3 regions of the Arthrobacter sp. UKPF54-2 genome follow, and region 1 is predicted to be linked to each of the others. Evidence: riboswitches for the same ligand, from Rfam matches in the RefSeq annotation. Region 1 holds a riboswitch; each other region holds the start of a gene.
What was found. Region 1 has a riboswitch for cyclic di-AMP ahead of E7Y32_RS02200 (M23 family metallopeptidase). Riboswitches for the same ligand answer to the same signal wherever they lie in the genome.
Positions count from the first base shown of each region.

Region 2: another riboswitch for cyclic di-AMP. It lies ahead of E7Y32_RS12620 (NlpC/P60 family protein); the one in region 1 lies ahead of E7Y32_RS02200 (M23 family metallopeptidase).
Region 3: another riboswitch for cyclic di-AMP. It lies ahead of E7Y32_RS03015 (hypothetical protein); the one in region 1 lies ahead of E7Y32_RS02200 (M23 family metallopeptidase).

Region 1 covers NZ_CP040174.1:519,833-526,930, forward strand. Annotated here, with positions in the region: gene E7Y32_RS02195 (NlpC/P60 family protein) at 1-345, opposite strand, end outside; cyclic di-AMP (ydaO/yuaA leader) riboswitch at 610-803, opposite strand; gene E7Y32_RS02200 (M23 family metallopeptidase) at 916-1,734, opposite strand; cyclic di-AMP (ydaO/yuaA leader) riboswitch at 1,739-1,981, opposite strand; gene E7Y32_RS02205 (metal-dependent transcriptional regulator) at 2,101-2,796, opposite strand; gene serC (phosphoserine transaminase) at 3,096-4,226, shown strand; gene E7Y32_RS02215 (MFS transporter) at 4,257-5,549, opposite strand; gene E7Y32_RS02220 (DUF3027 domain-containing protein) at 5,592-6,197, opposite strand; gene E7Y32_RS02225 (cold-shock protein) at 6,207-6,590, opposite strand; gene E7Y32_RS02230 (hypothetical protein) at 6,769-7,002, shown strand; gene E7Y32_RS02235 (helicase-associated domain-containing protein) at 7,013-7,098, shown strand, end outside.
Region 2 covers NZ_CP040174.1:2,723,761-2,730,858, reverse strand. Annotated here, with positions in the region: gene E7Y32_RS12625 (dihydrofolate reductase family protein) at 1-434, shown strand, start outside; gene E7Y32_RS12620 (NlpC/P60 family protein) at 548-1,294, opposite strand; cyclic di-AMP (ydaO/yuaA leader) riboswitch at 1,299-1,492, opposite strand; gene E7Y32_RS12615 (hypothetical protein) at 1,663-1,917, shown strand; gene E7Y32_RS12610 (DNA alkylation repair protein) at 1,914-2,435, opposite strand; gene E7Y32_RS12605 (anti-sigma factor) at 2,480-3,364, opposite strand; gene E7Y32_RS12600 (RNA polymerase sigma factor) at 3,351-3,920, opposite strand; gene E7Y32_RS12595 (DUF4397 domain-containing protein) at 4,080-4,781, opposite strand; gene E7Y32_RS16470 (hypothetical protein) at 5,127-5,318, opposite strand; gene E7Y32_RS16465 (glycoside hydrolase family 16 protein) at 5,386-6,099, shown strand; gene E7Y32_RS12580 (hypothetical protein) at 6,498-7,098, shown strand, end outside.
Region 3 covers NZ_CP040174.1:691,599-698,696, forward strand. Annotated here, with positions in the region: gene E7Y32_RS02990 (histidine phosphatase family protein) at 1-256, opposite strand, end outside; gene E7Y32_RS02995 (dodecin family protein) at 312-515, opposite strand; gene E7Y32_RS03000 (winged helix-turn-helix domain-containing protein) at 793-1,665, opposite strand; gene E7Y32_RS03005 (response regulator transcription factor) at 2,271-3,011, shown strand; gene E7Y32_RS03010 (HAMP domain-containing sensor histidine kinase) at 3,015-4,610, shown strand; cyclic di-AMP (ydaO/yuaA leader) riboswitch at 4,717-4,904, shown strand; gene E7Y32_RS03015 (hypothetical protein) at 4,904-5,653, shown strand; gene E7Y32_RS03020 (glyoxalase superfamily protein) at 5,790-6,167, opposite strand; gene upp (uracil phosphoribosyltransferase) at 6,222-6,857, opposite strand; gene E7Y32_RS03030 (phosphatase PAP2 family protein) at 6,870-7,098, opposite strand, start outside.

The sequences.
Region 1 (7,098 bases):
TTCCTTGACCTTCACGACGGGCTTGGAAGCCTCGACGGGGGCCGGTGCGGTGGTAACAGCAGGCTTCTCGTAGGAGATCGCGATGCTGGAGGCCGCGGAGATCGTGGCCGGTGCGGTGGACTGCACTTCCAGGGCGGAAGCGGAGGTGGACTCGCGCTGAACGTTGGTCTCGGCAGCGTTGGCTGCGATACCGCTGGTCAGTACCAGGCCGGAGGCTGCAGCGATAACCGCGGCCTGGCGACCCATACCACCGGCGTTGTCGCCGACGGCCTTAGCAATGACAGCCAGCGAGTTGGTCTTGGTGACCTCCGCGCGGTGGCGTGCAATGGTTGCACGAGTAGTCATTCAGTTCTCTCTTTCGTGATCCTTTTGTCCGCGCTCATTTCAGGCGGGACTGAGGACGCTCCGGCATCTTGGGGGTACGCCGGATCGCCCCGAAACGGGTTTCTTTAGCGAAGGGTGTACTGCGAAGACGCGCCAAAAGCGGGAACTGCGTTGTGAGATCCAGTCCGGGCGCCGACAAGGGCAGCGCGGAGCATGGAGTTCAGCGGGCTCAACTGAGCCTCGCCAGCGCGAGAACGCGCAGCATTGTGGCGTGAAGACACGAAAGTAGCCTCTCCCAATGCCTACGAGGTGAGCTGTCGGATTCGGATGGGAGTCACCCGGCCGCGCTGCTTCCTGGGAAGCTTTGCGACTTAACCCCAAGGCCTTCTTGCGAAGACCAAAATTGGTTCCCCCGCCCCTGCCAGACGATGTCATGCGAACGGACCTTGAGCGGTGGCAGAGTTAGGCAATCCACTCAAGAGCGCCAACTTCGGAGAAGTTGGCGTGCTTCATACGGTACAGCAGTTGGGACTCAATGTCACATTCAGATCACGGCGTGTCACAGAAATGCGAGTGATCCCTCGGCTCGGTTTAGAGCCAGCCCAGCGGGTCAACGACTTCCCCGTTGACCATCACCTCGAAGTGGAGGTGGCAGCCGGTGGAGGCGCCGGTGGTGCCGCTCATCGCCACCACATCGCCGCGGGAAACCTGCTGGCCCACGCGGACAGTTGAGGACGACAAGTGGTTGTACGTGGTCTCCAGGCCATTGCCATGGTCGATCACGACCCGGTTGCCGCCCCCGTAGGGGTGCCAGCCGGTAAAGGTTACGGTGCCGCTGGCCGCGGCATGCACGGGCGTGCCGCACTGGGCGGCGTAGTCCTGCCCGCGGTGGAATTCTCCGACGGCGCCCGTAATGGGACTGATCCGGTAGCCGAACGGCGAGGCGGAGACCATCGTGTCCAGCGGGTGCCCGAGGCTGCCGGCGGAGGCCGCACGGGTGATGGTGCTGGCGGACTGGGCGCTGAGCAGCTGCTTGAGCTTGCCGTCCGGGTCGCCCTTGGTGGTGACAGCCGTGCGGTTGAAGTCGATCTGGGCGGCCGAAGCCTTGACCTCGGGCTGTGCCGCGGCGGACACCGAGCCGGTCTTGGCGGCGTCGGTGGCCATCACCGGGCCGGTGGCCGGGACGGTGACGGTCAGGACCAGTCCGGTGGCCGCCAGAGCGATGCCGGCCTTCTGCCCGACGCCGCTGACGGCGGCGAAGTCTGTCATCTGGCGGAAGGCGCTCCGCCGGCCGCGGCGTTCGTCGCGGTGCGCGTCACGGGGGCGCTCGACGGTTACGACGGCGGCCGGGCGCGGCTCCGGAGCGGGACCGGTCGCACGACGGCGGCCCCTGACGGTCTGGGTGGTCAAGTACGGTTCCTCTCTGGATAGCCTGCGAAGTTAGCTGTCGGATTCGGGTCAGAGAGATCAAAGACCCGGTCCGCCGGTGCAAGCATCCAGACACAGGGTCATCCAAGGGCGCCCTCGTGGATTGTTGCTTGCCGCTAGCGGACTTCACCCCAAGGCTGTTGGATCAACAGCCGTTAGTGGTTCCCCCGCCTCTGCCAGAAGGTGACTCGCCGACTGATCCGCTGGCAGAGCTCGGCTTCGGATCAGATAACGCTTTAGTATCAGTGCCAGTTATCAACTATAGGCGATTAAGGCAGGCAGTAATAATTTCGTTATCTAGCCTGTGCACAACTTGGCCCCGGTCCTGAGGACGGCGGTCCGAACAAGTTACCCGAGCGTAACGAAGACGTGGGCCGCGACTTCGGGAGGCAGTTCGAGGGCCCCCTCGATGTCCGGGACCCGGACCGAGATGTACTCCCCCACGCGTTCGAGCGAGACCCGGGCGCCGGGGCGGATTCCGCCCTCGTCGAGCTGGACCAGCAGCTCCGGTTCCACCTGGATGGGCTCGGCCAGGCGGCTCACGGTGATCCGGGAGTCTGCGCCGTAGCCGGCCATGGCGTCGAGGAGGTTGACCACGCCGTCCGCGGCCTCCGCCTGCGGGAGTCCGCCCAGGTCGGCGAGCCCTGGGATCGGATTTCCGTAGGGGGACACGGTCGGGTGGTCCAGCATCTCGAAGATGCGCCGTTCCACCCGCTCACTCATCACGTGCTCCCAGCGGCACGCTTCCTCGTGGACGTAGGCCCAGTCGAGTCCGATCACGTCGGCGAGGAGCCGTTCGGCAAGCCGGTGTTTGCGCATCACCTCGATGGCGCGTTTGCGGCCCGCTTCGGTCAGTTCCAGGTGCCGGTCGCCGGAGACCACCACCAGCCCGTCGCGTTCCATCCGGCCGACGGTCTGGGACACGGTGGGGCCGGAGTGACGGAGCCGTTCGGCGATGCGGGCGCGGAGGGCGACGATGTTCTCTTCTTCAAGTTCCAGGATGGTCCGAAGATACATCTCGGTGGTATCGATCAGATCCGTCATTCAGCTCAGCTCCTCGAGCGCCGTCCTTGCGTCATTCCCACGGTACCGCGTGCGGGACGCGCCCCGGCGAGATCCGCCGTACATCACCGCACAGCCTAGCCTATTTTGAATTACTCCGGATAATCTGCGGACCTCACACCGGGACAGCCGCGCCCGGGCCGTCTCAATGACCGGACTGTGACGGACGATTTTCCTGCCTGCCCGGGACCGTCGGGCAGAATAAGGGCAGGTCCCCGGCCGCAGCCCACGCACGATCCGCCCGGGCCACGCCACGCACCCAGCCGACAATTGGAGCCACTGTGAGCGACACCAGCATCACCATTCCCGCGAACCTGCTGCCCAAGGACGGCCGCTTTGGTGCCGGCCCGTCGAAGGTCCGGCCGGAGCAGATCCAGGCCCTGTCCGCGGCGGCGGAGACGCTGCTGGGCACCTCGCACCGGCAAGCTCCGGTCAAGAACCTTGTGGGGTCGGTCCGGACCGGGCTCAGCGACTTCTTCCGCGCCCCCGAAGGCTATGAGGTCATCCTCGGCGTCGGCGGATCCACGGCGTTCTGGGACATCGCCAGCTTCGGCCTCGTGGAGAACAAGGCACAGCACCTGTCCTTCGGCGAGTTCGGCTCGAAGTTCGCCGCCGCCACCAATAAGGCGCCGTTCCTGGCGGAATCCTCGATCATCACCTCCGAGCCGGGCACGCGCCCCGAGGCCCGGGCCGAGGCCGGCGTCGATGTTTACGCCTGGCCGCAGAACGAGACGTCCACCGGTGTTGCTGCCCCGGTCCGGCGTGTGCCGGGCGCCGACGAAGGCTCCCTGGTCCTGGTCGACGCCACCTCCGCGGCCGGCGGCCTGGACGTGGAGGTGGCCGAGGCGGATGTGTACTACTTCGCCCCGCAGAAGAACTTCGCCTCCGACGGCGGCCTCTGGCTGGGCCTGTTTTCCCCGGCCGCCCTGGAACGGGCCGCCCGGGTCAAGGCCGGCGGCCGCTGGATTCCGGACTTCCTCGATCTCCAGACCGCCATCGACAATTCCCGGCTGAACCAGACCTACAACACCCCGGCCCTGGCCACCCTGGTGACCCTGGATGCGCAGGTGCAGTGGCTCAACGCCAACGGCGGCCTCGACTTCGCCGCCGCGCGGACCGCCGACTCGGCCGGCCGCATCTACCGCTGGGCCGAGGCCTCCCCCTACGCCACGCCGTTTGTGGCCCGGGCCGAGGACCGCTCCAACGTGATCGCCACGATCGACTTCGATGAATCGATTGACGCCTCGGCCGTCGCCAAGGTCCTGCGCGCCAACGGCATCGTGGACACCGAGCCGTACCGCAAGCTGGGGCGCAACCAGCTGCGTATCGCCACCTTCGTGGCGATCGAGCCCGACGACGTATCCGCGCTCTTGGAGTGCATCGACTTCGTCGTCGGCGAACTCAAGCAGTAGCGCCGCCGGCGTCCCCCGGCAAGGGACGCTTCAGCGCTCGACGGCGCCGTCGTCCCGGCTTGCGGCAGGGACGACCCGGAAGTAGCGCAGCCCGCGGGCACGGCGGTTGAAAGCGATCCGCAGCTGCTGCGCCCGGACGACCCAGGCCATGCCGATCACGGCTGCGGCCACCCCCGAGGCGGCCGCAACGCCCATGGACCAGCGTGCCCCGGCCACATTGGCCACCCATCCCACCAGTGGGGCGCCGATGGGGGTGCCGCCCATAAAGATCGCCATGTACAAGGCCATCACCCGCCCGCGCATCACCGGATCCGTGGTTGTCTGGACGTAGCCGTTGGCGCTGGTCATCATGGTGATCGCGAACAGGCCGACCGGCACCAGGGCCACACCGAACCAGAAGTAGTCGGGCGCCAGCGCGGCGAGGCCGGAGGCCAGGCCGAAGGCGCCGGCCGCCCCGAATATCACGCGCATCCGCGGACGGCCCCGCCCGGCCGAGAGTAGTGCGCCGGCGACCGAGCCGATCGCCATGATCGAATTCATCAGGCCGAAGGCCCCGGCATCCAGGCCAAATTCCGTGCCCACCATGGCCGCAATGAAGAGGACGAAGTTCAGTCCCAGGGTTCCCACGATGAACACCGCCACGAGCACCACCACAATGTCCGGCCGGAAGCGCACGTAGCGCAGGCCTTCGCGGATCCTGCCCTTGCCCGCCGGCGCCCGGGGCAGCTGCCGCAATGAGGCTCCGGGGATCTTGGCCAGGCTCAGGAGCAGCGCCAGGAAGGTAACGGTGTTGACCAGGAACACCCAGCCGGGGCCGATGGCCACGGTGAGCACCCCGGCGACGGCCGGCCCGATCATCCGCGCCACGTTGAACGAGGCGCTGTTGAGGGCGACGGCGTTGGGCAGGTAGTCGTCGCGGACCAGCTCCGAGACAAAGGTCTGGCGCACGGGGGCGTCGAGGGCGGAGACGACGCCCAGCAGCAGGGCAAAGATGTAGACGTGCCACAGCTGGGCGGCGCCGGACAGCACCAGGGCGCCGAGCGCCGCGCTCAGGAGGGCCATGGCGGACTGCGTCAGGACGAGCAGCTGCTTGCGGTTGAAGCGGTCGGCCACGAGCCCGGCCACCGGGGCCAGGAAGAGCTGCGGGCCCAGCTGCAGGGCCATGGTGATGCCCATGGCTCCGGCGTCCTGGTCGCTCAGGTGGTCAAAGACCAGCCAGTCCTGCGCGGTGCGCTGCATCCAGGTCCCGATGTTGGAGACCAGGGCGCCGATGAACCAGATCCGGTAGTTCAGGATGTGCAGTGATTTGAAGGTGGACCTCATGTCCAAACCCTCCGCCGCAGTCCCCCGAACGGTGCCAAACCGCTAGTCGGCCTCGACGGCGGAATCGTCCTCCGCCGCCCCGCTTCCGGCGCCGTCCTCGGGCACTGCCGGCGCCTCTGCGGCGTCGTCGTCGGCGGCCGGTTCCGTCGCGGCACCCGAGGCGGGTGCGGCGTCGTCGTCGGCGGCCGGTTCCGTCGCGGCACCCGAGGCGGGTGCGGCGTCGTCGTCCTGCTGCGCGTCCTCGGGGCGGACCCGTTCAGCCCACGGCACCCACTCCGGGGCCAGGATCGAATCCTCGGAGGGCAGCAGGCCCAGTTCGTCCACGGTGACAACCTTGGACCGGGAGTTGCGCGTGAGCACCGCGTACCACTGCCAGCCGCCGTAGCCGGGCAGCTTGGACTCGAAAAGGTGCGTCACCAGGCGGTCGCCCTCGCTCTTGGCGCCCAGGTGCCGGCCGATCTGCTCGGCCGGGGCGATGCTTTCCACGGCGGTCCGTGCGGCGTCCACCGCGGCGGCCAGGAAGGCATCGGGCTTGCCGGTGCGCCAGACGGGGACACCGTACCGCGGCTTGGATCCTGCTTTGGCGCCGGCGGCCTTGGCGGCCGCACCGGCCGTCGCGGCGGCGTTCTGTTCAGGTTCCGGAGTCATCGCGGGCCCTTACGCGTCCAGCTCGTCGGCGACCTTACGAAGCGCGGCGGCAATGGCCTTGGCCTTGTTGCCTTCCGGGTACTTCCCCGCGGACAGCGTTCCGGAGAGGTTGTCCAGCACGCTGACCAGGTCCTGCACCAGCGGCGCGAGGTCCTTGGCGCTGGGCCGCTTGGCTTTGGCAATGGACGGCGTCTTGTCCAGCACGCGCAGGCCCAGGGCCTGGGCGCCCTTGCGGCCGTCGGCCACACCGAACTCCACCCGGGTTCCGGCCTTGAGCTCCGTCACGCCTTCGGGGAGTGCGGACTTGGGCAGGAACACTTCCTGGCCGTCTTCGCCTGCGAGGAAGCCGAAGCCTTTTTCCTTGTCATACCACTTGACCTTGCCGGTGGGCACGTAATCAACCTTCTTCGTTCTACGGGGGACGCGGCCGGCGGTCAGCGCATCCGCATGGATATGCGGGTTCAGGGTGTGACTGCCAGGACCGTGTTGGTCTGTTCCTCCAAGGTTATCCTGCCTTGGCCACTTTGACGGTTTGAGGCGCGGGCGAAGCCGGGCTGTTAGCGTTGCCTCCATGACACCTCAGCGTTTCCGGCGGCCCCTGTTGATCCTGGCCGCCGCCGTTGCCGCGCTCTCGCTAGCCGCCGTCGGAGCGGTGATGGCCATGGCCTTCAACAACGCGGTGGCCCCGGTGTGGGTCACCTCAACCGCCTTGTACGGGCTGCCGCTGGCGTTCCTGCTGATGCTGGTCCTTGTGGTCGACGCCATTGCCGCCCGCCGCCGGACGCCAGGGCACGGCGGAAGGTAACGTTGGACTGATGTCCCTGATCCGCGCGCTCAGCAAGGAACTGCAGGCCCGCAGCGACGACTCGTTGCGGGCCCTGTTCTCCGCGCGGCCGGACCT
Region 2 (7,098 bases), 1.3 Mb from region 1:
CCATGGGCGCCTTCCTGGACGGCCGCATCACCTTTGAGCTGATGGCCGGCTACTGGCCGACGGCGGACCGGGACCCGGCCAGCACGCCGCCCGAGGTCGAGTTCGCGGGTATCTGGCGAGAGATGCCGAAAATCGTCTACTCCAGAACCCTGGAGCGCGCCGACTGGAACACCACGGTGGCGCGCGAGGTCGTGATTGAGGACGTCCTGGCACTCAAGGCACAGCCCGGCGGCGATCTGGCCCTGGGTGGGGCCCGGCTGGCGGACAGCTTCCGCCGGCTCGGACTGATCGACGAGTACTGGATCTACATCCACCCGGTCCTGCTGGGCCAGGGCACGCCACTGTTCAAGTCCGCGGAGAGCAGGACCGCGCTCACGCTCGCCGAAACGCGGACGTTCGGCAACGGCGTGGTCCGGCTGCGGTACACCAGCTGATGACGTACACCAGCTAGGGTGCCCCGGACCAGCGAAGGCCGGTGGCCGGCTGTCGTAGCGACAACCGGCCACCGGCCTTCGGGAGTAGCGCTGGTGCAATATCTACTCGGGGATTAGGCTCCGGCGCGGACGAAGGTCACGCCGCCGGTGGCGGTCAGCCAGGAGAGCGGGTGCGAGATCGTCTGGTTGGATCCGTTCATGCCGCCGCTGATGACCTGGCCGTTGCCGGCGTAGATGGCCACGTGGCCGGACTGGACGATCATGTCGCCCGGCTGCGGGTCGGCGACAACCTTGCCGTAGTTCATGAACTGCTGGGGACCCAGGTCGCCCACCGGGATGCCGGCAGCGCCGAGGGCCTTCTCGACCATGGCAGTGCAGTCCTGGGTGATGCCGATCTGGCTGTAGGCGGCAGAGAGCATCGCGGCGTTGACTCCGCCGGCCGGGGCCGGGGCCGGGGCAACGGCAGCCTGGGCCTGGACGGTGATCTTGGGGGCGGCCGGAGCCTGGGCGACGGCGGGCGCGGCCGGTGCGGCCGGTGCGGCAACGGGCTTGGGCTGCTCGACTACAGGCGCCGGCGTGGTGGCCACTGCCGGACGGTCGAAGCTGATCTGGACCGCGGAGTCGGCGGTGACCGGGGCCGAAACCTTCCCGGCGACGTCGACCGATGATGCCGGGGCGGACTCGCGCTCAGCCGGTGCGGCCGCCGCGTTGGCCGCCATGCCGCTCGTCAGGACGAGGCCGGACGCCGCCATAAGGACCGCGGCCTGGCGGCCGATGGTGCCTGGCTTGACCGAAAATGCTGAGGTCCGTCCTGCGGGGACGTCGGAACGATGGCGCGCAGCAGTAGTGCGTGAAGTCATGTTTGTAGCCTCTCCCAATGCCTGCGAGGTGAGCTGTCGGATTCGGATGGGAGGCACCCGGCCGCGGACCCGTCAGAGCGGGCTGTGCGGCTTCACCCCAAGACCCGCCGGAGCGGCAGGTCATAAGTGGTTTCCCCGTCTCTGCCAGAAGGTTGCATTCGGATCCCGGGCCGCGGCAGAGTTAGGCAATCGGCTCGGAAGCGCCCGTATCGGAAACAAACAGGCACCTATCCACGGTAACGGTACTGGGCGGTAATGTCACATTCAGGTAACGGAGGCGTGTCCTGGCGGGGAATTAGGCCTAGGGCACCGAGCACTGCCACGCATAGGATGGGCTCATCCAGCGTTCCCCGAGCGGAAGGCCCGTTATGAACCGGCATTGTGTCGCCATCTGCCAACTCAGTGACCAGCCGCAGGAGGATTTCGACGTCAATACGGAGCTGCTGGTGCTCGAGGGCGGGGAAATCCACGTCGCCACCTGGGATGCCGAACCGCGCGACGGCGGATTCGACGTCCACGTCCTGAACGACCGTGTGGATGCCCTCGGCTTTATGGTCGTGACCGACTGGCAGTTCCTCGACGGCAGGGCGTACGCCGTGGTGGAGCGCCGGCCGCAGCGCTAGGGGAACCTGCGGCTCCGGCCCGCGCCGGAACGGAGTTCGCCCGTCGGTGCCAGCAGGGCCGCTCGGCGCAGCCACGGGTCCGGGTCCTGCAGCCACCGTTCCAGGACGGCCTCGGCCCGCCTCCGGGCCGCCCCGTCAAGACCGGCGATCAGCGGCCCGACGACGTCGACCGCCAGCGGATCCGCCAGCTCGGGCAGGCGCGCACCGCGCAGAAAGCCTTCGATCCGGGTCAGGTCCGAGTTGTCCAGCACAGCGAGATGGGACTGCAGCAGGACGACAGCGGCGAGGCGGCGTTCGAAGACCGGTACCGCCCACAACTCCGAGCTGAGCGCCGTGATTCCGTCACGGCCGAGGTGCCGGTAGCGGCGGAGCGCATCCCGGACCGCGCCCCGGACGGCGCCGACGGAGGCGCCATAGGACCGGAGTTCCGGACCGAGGCGGGACCGTGTTTCCTCGGCCCGCTGCCAGGTGCTTTCGCGCTGCAGCGCCGCATCAATGAAGTCACCGGCCTCGCTCATGGGTCCATTCTGTCGCAGCCGCCAGCCCGCTCCTGCGGCCGGGGTCAACCCTGCGCGGCGAACTTACCGCGTGCGATGCTCTCTGCGGAGTGTGCCGGGTCCCCGTCGTAGGGTTCGTCGGAGATGTCGAGGACCGGATAGTCGGCCAGGTCCAGGGCCCCGGGGATAACGAAAGAACCGGTTCCCTGGCCCAGGACACCCAGGCTAACCATCCGGGACAGGTCGGCCGAGCCCACCCACACCTCGCGGAAGCCCGTGAGTTTCTCCTCGGGAAGGCTGACGACCAGCTGCCGCGATCCGTCGGGGAGCTTCTCCACGAGTGCGCTGCCGCTGGCCGAGTGTCCTGCCAGCGGAGCCAGCGAGGCTTCGGCCAGGAGCACCGCCGTAGGCCCGGATGGGGTGGGCTGTGCCACCGGCGGCTGGGCGGGGCCCAGGACGGTCACGGCCGTCCACGCCCCGGCAGCGCCCAGCAGCACCCCTGCGGCCAGACCGAGTATCCATGATCCGCGCCGTGGGAAGCCCTGGCCCGTGTGCCGCTGGCCCGGCTGCCGCCCGGCGGGATGCGGGTTCGACGGGGCCGGGTGCCATTGCGCCCCGGCAGCTCCGGCCGGCCGGTCCTCCGAGGGACGGTCCCCCGCCGGCTGGTCCTCCGCGTGAGGGGCTTCGCCGCCGCGGGGTGGGCGCAGGGGGTCGGCGGCCAGGGCGGGCGAGAGCCCCAGCGCTGAGTGGATCGCGGCCCAGTTATGGCTGCCCGGCACTTCCAGAGGCACCTGGTCCGGGTTGAGCGTGGCGACGTAGACGGTGTTCAGCAGTGCGTCGAGCGTCGTCGCGCAGTCGTGGCAGCCGTCCAGGTGGAGCCGTTCCTCCGCACTGGCGGGCCGTTCGCCCAGCGCCAGCAACGCCAGGAGCTCATCGTCAAGATGCTCCATGTTCCACCTCCAGCCGGGACCGCAGCCGGGCGAGGCTGCGTCGGATATGGCTTTTGACCGTGCCAAGCGGAAGATCGAGCCGGGACGAGATCTGGTCGTGCGTCAGATCCTCGTAGAACGCCAGCCGCATGATGGACGCCTGCGGGTCCCCCAGGCGCTCCAGCTCGTCGTCGAGGGTCAGGCGGTCCGCGAGCGCCTCGGCATGCGGCCGGTCGACGCCGGTTGCCGGGTCGTTGACCAGGTAGAGGGCTGCCCTTTCCACGTCCCGCCGGCGGGAGCGGGCGGACAGGGCATCGGAAATGGCATTGCGGGTGATCCCGATCAGCCAGGCGGGCAGCCGGGCCGCGTCGGGGCGATAGCTGGTTCGCGATTTCCAGGCGCGGATGAAGACCTCCTGCGTGACGTCATCGGCGGCGCCGTGTTCGCGCAGCGCCCTCAGCGCCAGCGTATGGACCAGGGGTCCGAGCATGCGGTAGGCCTCTGCGAGCGCCTGCTCCTCACCCGCGGCGAAGGCATGGTCAATGGAAACATCCCATTCACGATCAGTAGCCTCCAACAGGTGCTCCTTAGAGCGGCAATGAGACCCGTGGAACGCCATTATTCCCCGGGCCTCGGCGCACCGCAATGGAGGAACCTGCGGGAGGACGGATGGCGGGACCGCGATCGCCGCGGCCCCGCCATCCGTTCGGCGCAAATTCAGCACCTGACGGACCGCTCAGTCGTCCTGCCGTGCGGACTTCACCACCTGCACTGCCAGGTCGAGGTTGTGGTCAGCCAGGCTGCCCCAGGCGTAGACGATCGTGTTCTTGCCCTTGCTGACCTTCACATCCGCGGGGCCGATCAGGGCCTCGGTGCTGCCCGCTGCGGCCACGGAGGCGGAGATGGTTCCTGCCTTAAGCGTGAGTTTCTTCTCGTCGGGGTTCTCGAGGCCCGTGATCACGGCTTTGCCACCGGCAAGGACGTCGACGGCGGGTGCCGCGGCTACGTGCCGCACCGTCAGCTTGCCCTTGCCATCGGGGCTGGCCGAGGTGTCGTTCTTGAACAGCGTGGCCGTGGGCTTTCCGTCCGCCGTCAGGTGCGCCACAGCGGTGTAGTCCCGGCCCTCTTTGAGATCTACCTCAACAGGGCCGATCACGGGGTTGTCGGCGCTCGTGGAGTCCGCGCCGGTGATGGCAATCTTGTGCTCCCCCTCCCGGACATTCAACGGCCCCGCCAGGGTGCCCGGGGTGAAGTTATCCAGCGTCAGCTTTCCGTCCACCCACACGTCCACGATTACCCCGGGGACGCCGTGAAGAACGGAGAGTTTTGCTGTGTCATGGTCGTGGCGCTTCTCCCCGGCCTGCGCCGGGGCTGCAAAGGCAAGCCCTGCCAGCAGCGTCAGTGCGCCGGCTGCAGCAGAGAGTGATTTCGTATGCATGTGGAACTCCTCATTGAGGCCCGGATGCGGGCGGTGTTTCGCTTACACCCTTACTACCGGCCGGGGGTGCCGAACGGATGCATGAGTGCCACATTTTCTTCTCCGGGTCATGGGCCGGGGACCATCAGGCGTTTTGCGAACAAAGGTTACGATCGAGTAACGTTGACGGCTGGCCCGAGGGCCAGGCCCGAACGCAGGGCCCCGGATGCCCGTTATGCAGGGCGCCGCCGCGCCAGCCGGCGCCTGCTCGCCCTGTCCGCCAGGCGGGGCTGAAAGAAGCTGCCAGAAGCTCGCCAGCGCCCCGATCGCGCCCTGCGCTTGCGCCAATTCAATATCCCGGAGGGGTCACTTGTTCAAGAAGATTGCCATCACCGTTACCCTCGGTGCCTTGTCGCTGACCGGATGCAGTGCTGCGTCCTCGGCCGGTACCGCCGCGCCCACCAAGGCGGCCAGCCCGACGTCGTCGGCGCGGGCAGCATCCCCGGCGTCGACGCCGGCCACCTCCGCCGCCGCTGCGCCGGCCCCTGCAGAGACCACTGCAGCGGCCCCGGCAGCTCCGCCTGCTGCCGCGCCGGCGGCGCCCAGCACTCTCCCGGCGGCGCCGGTGGCAGCACCCGCGGCGCCGGCAGCACCGGTTGCCGCCCCGGCCCCGGCAGCCCCCGCAGGCGACGGAACACAGGCCGCCGCCGCCCTGGGCTGGGGTCCCGTCCTGGCCGGCGACGAATTCTCCTACGCCGGAGCCCCGGACGCCGCCAAATGGGGCGTCTTCAACGGTGCCGGCCATGCCGGCAAGGGCGTCCGCAGCCCCCAGGCGTGGTCGGTGGCCAACGGCGTCGCGACCGTCACCGGCGACGCGGCCGGCACCACCGGCGGGATGTCGGCAAAGTTCGGCCAGCAGAAATACGGCCGCTGGGAGACCCGGATGAAGACCAACGTCCGCGACTCCGAGTACCACCCCGTACTGCTCCTGTGGCCGAACAACAACACCTCGCCGAACTGCGCCGAAGTTGATTTCGCCGAAGGCACCTCGAACACCGCTGCCATGAAGTTCTTCCTGCACTACGCCTGCAGCGGCGGGGACTTCCAGACGACGGCAGCCACGCCCGTGGACACCACGCAGTGGCACAACTACGCGGTGGAGTGGACGCCTGCCGGCATCACCGGCTACATCGACGGCGTGAAGACGTTCAGCGACACCAACCCGGCACACCAGCCCACGGTCGGCATGCACCAGACGATGCAGCTCGACTGGTTCCCCGACGGCACCGCCACCAGCCCGTCGCAGATGCAGCTCGACTGGGTCCGCGTCTACCAGTAGGACACACGCGCGCGGCGCCGCGCCGGCGCCGCATCACCACGGCGCCGTCACACTGCAAAGGCACCGTCCTCGGCTGAGGACGGTGCCTTTGTGGTGCAGGGGCACAAATCCTCTGGTGCCGCCGGGGCGGGGGGCAGAGGCTGGGCGCAGCACATCTTTCGACGGCAGGGAGTCCAGTCGTGCGCCCAGGTGCTGCAACAATCCGAATCCCCGGCGGTCCCCCGCGGAGACAGCGCTGGTTTTTGGCGTGCGCCGCGGCCGCGCTGGCTCTAAGCGGCTGTACACCGGGATCACCGTCACCGCCTCCGGCCGGCAGCGGCTCCGCCGCGTCCCCCGCCGCGTCCCCCTCCCCTGCCGGTGCCTCCGCCAGCGCCCCCGAGTCGCCGGGGGCTGATGCGGTGCTGTCCGACGAGGAACTGATGGCCCTGGTGGACCGGGCGATCAACGGTGGCCAGCCGGGCGCCGGGAGGGTCTCAAGGAGCGCGGACCTCCGGACGCGCCTTCAGGGACGGCCTGCACCCGCGCAGCAGCCCGCCGTCGAGCCCGGTGAATGCGGCCTCTTCCGGCCGCACAGCGCGCCAACCAGCCGCGCAGACCTCGACATGAATTTCGCCGCCGGCGTCCTGACGCTCACCGGAACTTGGTCCCGCGAGGCCGTGGCCTTTGTGCTGGCCAGGAGCGCGCCCCGGGACACGGTGGTTGCCGCGGACTTCGCCTATACCGATAAGCAGGCCGCCACCTGCGCGAGCTTCCGGCAGGACTCCCCGGACTCGCCGCCGGCCACGGTCCGGCTACTAACTGTCCCCGAACTGGGGGAACGGGCCTACGCCCTGGTATCGAGCCCGGCGGCATCAGCGGACACTCCCCCGGCCGACGGCACCGTGTCCCTGCAGGTACTCATGGGAACGGTATCTCTCGGCCTCAGTCGGCAGGTGCAGGCCAATCCGTCCGACGAGGAACTCCAGTCCGCCTTGGCGCCGCTGCTCGGGCTCGCCCGGA
Region 3 (7,098 bases), 170 kb from region 1:
CGTCCTCGAGTTTCGGCGTCGGGGCCTTGTCCCCCAGTTCACTGCACACCCAGGTGCAGGTCTGCCTGGTCCGCAGGGCGCTCGAGCACAGGATGAAGTCGGGAACCACACCGTGCTTGAGGAGCCATTTGCCGGCCAGCGGCGCCTCGCGGTGGCCGCGCTCTTCCAGCGGCCGTTCATGATCGGCCACGCCGCCGGGCCAGTCGGCCTTGGCGTGCCGCATGAGCACCAGCCGTTTGATGTGATGCGCGCTCATGGCTCAATCCTAGTGCGGCCAGGATCCGCCACGGGCGCGCATCACCTCAGTTCCCTCAGTCGTCCAGGACGAAGGTCACCTCAAGCACCACATGCCAGGCCACGACGGCGCCGTCGCTGATTTCGACCTTCTGCTCCTTCACCCACGCCCCCGTGACATTGCGCAGGGTCTTGTTGGCCCGGTCGACGCCCTCCTTAATGGCGGCATCAAACGAGGTCTTCGAATTGGAGCTCAGGGTAGTAATACGTGCAACAGACATGTTCCCTCCCAATAGTCGGATCGACGGGACCGAGACTACGCCCGAAGCCCCCAGACACAACAGGGCCAACAGCGGCGGACGCACGTACCTAGAGCGGGCACTGCAGCGCAGCGGCACATCCCGAAAGCGCCGTTGTTGCGTGAGCGCCGCCGTCGGATCCCTGACCGAGCCCTGCGAGGTTAGGGGACGGCGGCGCGAGCGCAGGCGCCGAGGGATCGTGCCGCGAAAGCGAAAGCGCCCGCCCCCATCAAGGGACGGGCGCTTCGCGAAAGCCAAGCTAGATGGAGTACTCCGGCGCGGCCCAGACAACAACCTCGGGGTGCTCGTAGAACCGGTACCCCTGCCCGCGCACAGTCCGCACGGTGTTGGCGAGACGGCCGAGCTTGGAGCGCAGGCGCCGGATGTGCACGTCGATGGTCCGCTCGTTGGGGACCTCTTCGGCATTGCGCCACAGGCCCTCCAGCAGCTCATCGCGGCCCACGGTGCGGGTGCCGTTCTCCACGAGGTAGTTGAGGAGCTCGAACTCCTTGAACGTCAGGTTCAGCGATTCGCCGTCGAGCGCCACTTCACGGCGGGCGAGGTCAATCAGCACGCCCGAGGGGCGCGGATCCTGCGGCTGCTGCAGCCGGGCGTTCTCGGCGCGCTGGCGGGCGCCGGCGGTCGGGTCGCCAAAGGTGGAGCGGACGACGTCGAGCGCTGACCCCGGGGCGGACGCGGGGGCGACGGCGACGGCGGCGTAGCTTTCGGCACCGGCGACGAGCGACTGGGCGTAGGCGCGGATTTCCTGGGCCAGCTTGGCAATGGAGGTCCCGGCAGCCGCCGCGGTTTCCTCATCGATGCCCATGTAGAGCACAAAGCCGCGGGCCACGTTGTCGTTGGGCACGGGGCGGACCGGGCTGCCGTTGCCGGGGGCGATCACCGGAGTCGGCGCGGTGGCCGGGGACGGCTCGGCGGCGGGGACGGCACGCAGCTGGCCGTACGAGTTGGGGTTGTAGCCCTGGGCGGCGTAACCGGGGGCGGGGAAGCTGTTGCCTGCTCCCGCGGGGCCGTAGCTCGGGCGGCCGCCGAAGCCCTGGCGGAGGCCGGATGCCTGGCCGGCCTTGTTGGCGTTACGGACGGAGATGTGGACGTATCCGGATGCAACTGACATGGAATGCTTACCTCAATGTGAATGGCCGTCATCGCGGCTCGAATGCTTAGTTCCCCGCAATGAGAACTGGGGAGGGGCGCCCGACGCTGGGCTGGGGGCGAATGCCTAGAAACGTTCTGGGGTGGAGAAGTTAGGCGTGCATTCGACAACAGCGCATCTCGGTACCAGCTGGTGCGCTGATCCAGGAAGCTGCGGCTGCAGGTGCTGTTGAGTTCTTGTTCACATTTGAAGTGTGCAACGTAACAATGAGAACTAGCAAGTAACAATGGACCCCAAAGTCCGCATTGTGAGACAAAAAGGGCGATTGTAGCGCAAGTCACAATTCTGGCGTGTCAAGGAAGTGTGCTTTGTTTTTGCCGAACGAACGGTCGGGATTCGGCTTTGGGCGAAGATTCTTCGTTGCCACTCGTCGTCGGGCGGAAAATGTTCACCGTAAGGCGCGGCAGCCAAATCAGGCATCCGGGGCGCCCGCGCCTTTCCCGTCCGCGGGCCGGACAGGGGTCAAATCCAGCGGCCGGGACGGTCCAGCTCGCTAAGCTGTGATTCACAGCTCGCGCACAGGATCCCCAAAGCCATCCCCTACTGCCGGATTGGAGAGTTGTCGCATGGCCACCTCGCACTCTATGACCAACAACCTGCCCCACCTCACGCACCCGGACGGCTCACCCATCCGCGCCCTCGTGGTGGATGACGAACCCAGCCTCTCGGAGCTCATGAGCATGGGGCTGAGGATGGCCGGCTGGTCCGTGGCGGTGGCGGCGGACGGCCCCGCAGCGGTGAAACTCGCCAAGGATTTCCGCCCGGACGTGCTGGTTCTGGACGTTATGCTCCCCGGCTTCGACGGCGTCGAGCTGCTGGGCCGGATCCGGGCCTTCGCGCCGGAGGTTCCCGCGTTGTTCCTGACCGCCAAGGACGCGGTCCAGGACCGCATCACCGGCCTGGCGGCGGGCGGCGATGACTATGTGACCAAGCCGTTCAGTATGGAAGAGGTCCTGCTGCGGCTGCACCGGCTGGTCCAGCGCTCAGGCGTCGCGGCGATGGACACTGCCGAGCTCGTGGTCGGGGACCTCGTCCTGAACGTGGACACCCGGGAAGTGACCCGCGCCGGGGAGGAACTGCATCTGACCGCCACCCAGTTCGAGCTGCTGCGCTACCTGATGGAGAACCCCAAGCGTGTGGTCAGCAAGGCGCAGATCCTGGACCGCGTCTGGGACTACGATTTCGGCGGCCAGGCCAACATCGTGGAGCTCTACATCTCCTACCTCCGCAAGAAGGTCGACGCGGTCCACCCGCCGATGATCCATACCGTGCGCGGGGCCGGGTACGTCCTGAAACCGGCGGACTAGCCCGTGGCAGCTCCCGCCAGAGACCCTGCCGCCGGCCGGGACTGGCGCAGCCCTTCCACCTGGCACCTGCGCACCCGCCTGGTCCTGCTTGCCATGGCCCTCCTCGTCGCCATCTGTGGCGCCGTCGGGCTGGTCAGTTACGCCTCGATGAACCTGTTCCTGACCAAACAACTGGACTCCCAATTGGACCAGGCCTCCGAGCGGGCGCGCGAGTTCGGCCGGCCCGGCCCCGGCAGCGGCGACGGGCGCCGGGACCCGCTGGAAGCGCGCGGCCAGGCCGTGGGCACCCTCAATGCCCGGATCCTCGGTGACGCCGTCACCAGCGCCGGCTTCCTCGCCGACGACGCCACCCGGAAAGCGCTCTCCGCCGACGACGCCGGCGTTCTGCTGGCGCTCACCCCCGGCGCGCCGCCCGTTGACCGGACCCTCTCCAGCGGCGCGTACCGGCTGGTCGCGGCACAGACCCCGTACGGCGATGTGATCGTCACCGGCCTGCCCCTGAAGGACAAGCAAAACACCTTGGCTTCACTGGTCTGGACCATGGTGCTGGTCTCCTCCGGCGGCCTGGTGGTGATCGGGCTGGCCGGAACGGCGCTGATCCGGCGCACCATGAAACCGCTGGAGCACCTGTCCGAGGTGGCCACCAAGGTCTCCCGCCTCCCGCTCGACGCCGGCGAAGTTGCCCTGGCGGTGCGGGTGCCGCCGTCCGCCGCCAATCCCAGCACGGAGGTGGGCAGCGTGGGCTATGCCCTGAACCAGATGCTGGACAACGTCTCCAGCGCGCTGGAGTCGCGGCAACAAAGCGAGATGAAGGTCCGCCAGTTCGTTGCCGATGCCTCGCACGAGCTGCGGACCCCACTGACGGCCATCCGCGGCTACACGGAGCTGATGCGCATGACCGAGCACTTCACCCCGGACGGCCAGAAGTCCCTCGCCCGCGTGCAGAGCCAGTCGGAACGCATGACGGCCCTCGTGGAGGACCTGCTCCTGCTGGCCCGCCTCGACGAGGGCCAGCCGCTGAAGTTCAGCGAGGTGGATCTCTCGCAGCTCGCGATCGAGACGGTCAGCGACGAGAAGGTCATGGCCCCGGACCGCATCTGGCAGCTGGAGCTCGCCGAGGAGCCCGTGGTGGTCCGGGGGGACGCCGCCCAGCTGCACCAGGTGCTGGCGAACCTGCTCTCCAACGCGCGCAAGCACACGGAGCCCGGCACCACCGTGACGACGGCGGTGACGTCCGCCGACGACGGCACTGCCGTCCTCACCGTGACGGACAACGGCACCGGCATTGCCCCCGACTTCGTGGACCGGGTGTTCCGCCGGTTTACCCGGGCCGACGTCTCCCGCCGGAACCCCGTCACGGCCGCGGCGCCAGCCGTCGCAGTTCCGGCGCCGGAAACGGCCGCGGCGCGGGCGCGCACCGGGGCCATCGCCCCCTCCACCTCCCCCGTTCCGGCCGCGACGGCGGAGGGCACCAGCGGGTTGGGGCTCTCCATTGTGCAGGCCATCGTCGAAGCCCATGGCGGCACCGTCTACGTCACGTCCCGGCCCGGCCGCACGCAGTTCACCGTCCGCCTTCCGGCGGCGTCCCCCGCAGCCTAGTGGGGCAAGTCGCCACGCCGCCAGCCCGGCCTGCCGTTACCTAAATGTGACTTCCAAGGGAAAGTTCGGTACCGTTTTAGAGTGCGGCCATCGATCTGGCCGCGTATCCGGATTGACGCCAAACTCTGCCGCTTCCCGGATTCCGATGGATTAGGCAGAGGCGGGGGACCCAGAGTTCCCGGGCATTCTGCATCCATGCACCCTTGGGGTTAAGCCGCCACGTTGAGATTCCGTGCGGCCGGATTTTTGCATCCGAACCCGACAGCTAACTCCGTAGGCGTTGAGAGGCAAACATGACTGAATTCAAGGTACCCATGCGCCCAGAAGGCGCTAAACAGGCAGCTGAAGCCGACGTCGCGCGCCACCGCGCCGAGCCGGCCAAGCGCACGGCCCTGTCCCGGCTCGGCGCAGGTTCCAAGGGCAAGCGCGCCGCCGTCGTGGCGACCGCCCTCGCGGTCCTGCTGGGCGCGGGCGCCGCGGGCCAGGCTTCCAACACCGCCGCCCACACGGAGGCCGCGTCCAAGGACTCCTCGCTGCAGAAGCTGGAGTTCGAACAGGTCGGCAGCAACGCCCCGGCCTCCCCCTCCACCGGCACTGTGGAGGCCAAGGCTTCCGACGTTACGCCGGCCGAGGCCCCGGCCCCGCCCGCGCCGGCGGCTCCGCCCGCGCCGGCGGCTCCTGCTCCGGCGGCTCCTGCGCCGGCCGCGGCTGCCCCGGCGCAGCCGGTCGCCGTCGACGATCCCGCGGGTGCGCAGGCCTACGCCGCCTCGCAGCTGCCCGCCCATGGCTGGGCCGCCAGCGAGATGCAGTGCCTGCAGAAACTGTGGACCAAGGAGTCCGACTGGAAGACCACTGCCACGAACGCGAGCAGCGGAGCCTATGGCGTGGTCCAGGCCCTGCCCGCCGAGAAAATGGCAAGCGCCGGCGCTGACTACCGCACCAACTACCGGACCCAGATCAACTGGGGACTGAAGTACGTGCAGGACCGCTACGGCTCACCCTGCGGCGCTCTGAACTTCCACTACGCGCACAACTGGTACTAAACCGCCGCCACGCAGGCCCCGGCCCCGGCGGAAAGGCCAGGCCCCGGATCCATTGGATCCGGGGCCTTGCGTGCGTCTGTCCCCGCGCCGGCCGGGCCTGCCGGCCGGGCCCGCCGGCCGGGCCTGCGCGTGCCGGCTAGCCGTTGGGACGGTTGGGGATGTATTGCACGGCCCATTTATTGCCGTCCGGGTCGGCGAAGTAGACGAAGTGGCCCCAGTCCTGGACGTCAATGTCGCTGACGTCCACGCCGTTGTCCTTCAGCTGCCGGTGCGCGGCTTGGATGTCGCTGACCACCAGCTGGAGGCTGGGGGCGGTGCCGGGGGCGGCGTCGTTGAGGCCCTCGCCGATCGCAATGGAGCACCCGGACCCGGGCGGTGTCAGCTGGACGAAGCGGATGCCTTCGGCGGGCCGCTCGTCGTAGTCGGCGTTGAAGCCCACCTTGTTGACGTAAAAATCCTTGGCCCGGTCCACGTCGGATACCGGGACAAATACGAGTTCAAGTTTCCAGTCCATGGGCACACGGTAGTCCCGAGCGCTGCCCGCCGGAACCCTTGACCGGCTGCGGAACTAGCCCGCGATGCCGTACAGGCGGTCGCCGGCGTCGCCCAGGCCGGGGACAATGTAGGACTTCTCGTTGAGCTTTTCGTCGATCGAGGCCAGCACGATCGTCACGTTGGCGTCCGAGAGTTCCTCTTCGAGCTTGGCCAGGCCCTCCGGGGCGGCCAGCAGGCAGATGCAGGTGACGTCCGAGGCGCCGCGTTTGAACAGGAACTTGATGGCTTCACGCAGGGTGCCGCCGGTGGCCAGCATGGGGTCCAGGACGAAGATCTGGCGGTCCGTCAGGTCCTCGGGCAGGCGCTCGGCGTAGGTGATGATGTCCAGGGTTTCTTCGTCGCGGGCCATGCCCAGGAAGCCGACCTCGGCCGTGGGGACCAGTTTGGTCATGCCCTCGAGCATGCCCAGCCCGGCGCGCAGGATCGGGACCACCAGCGGGGTGGGCTTGGTGAACGCCGTGCCGACCGTGGTGCTGACCGGCGTCTCGATGGTCACGGGTTCGGTGCGGACGTCGCGGGTTGCCTCATAGGCCAGGAGCGTGACGAGCTCCTCGGTGAGCTGGCGGAAGACCGGGGACGGGGTGTTCTTGTCCCGCAGAACGGTGAGCTTATGGGCGACCAGCGGGTGGTCCACAACGAGAGTGCGCATGGGTCAAAACTATCACCCGGACGTCGAGGACCGTCCCGCGGGGCCGGGGGTCTCGGAGTCGCCCGTTCCGCCGCTGCGGCTGCTTCCGGGGGCCCGGTCGCGCAGGTGGGCTTCGTTGTCGAACGTCGGTGCGGGGCCGGTGTGTTCACGGTGTCGGAGCACGTGGAAGAGCCGGTGGGCCAGGATGACGATCCCCACCCAGCCCAGCCCGAGCACCCAGCCGATGATCACGTCGGTCATC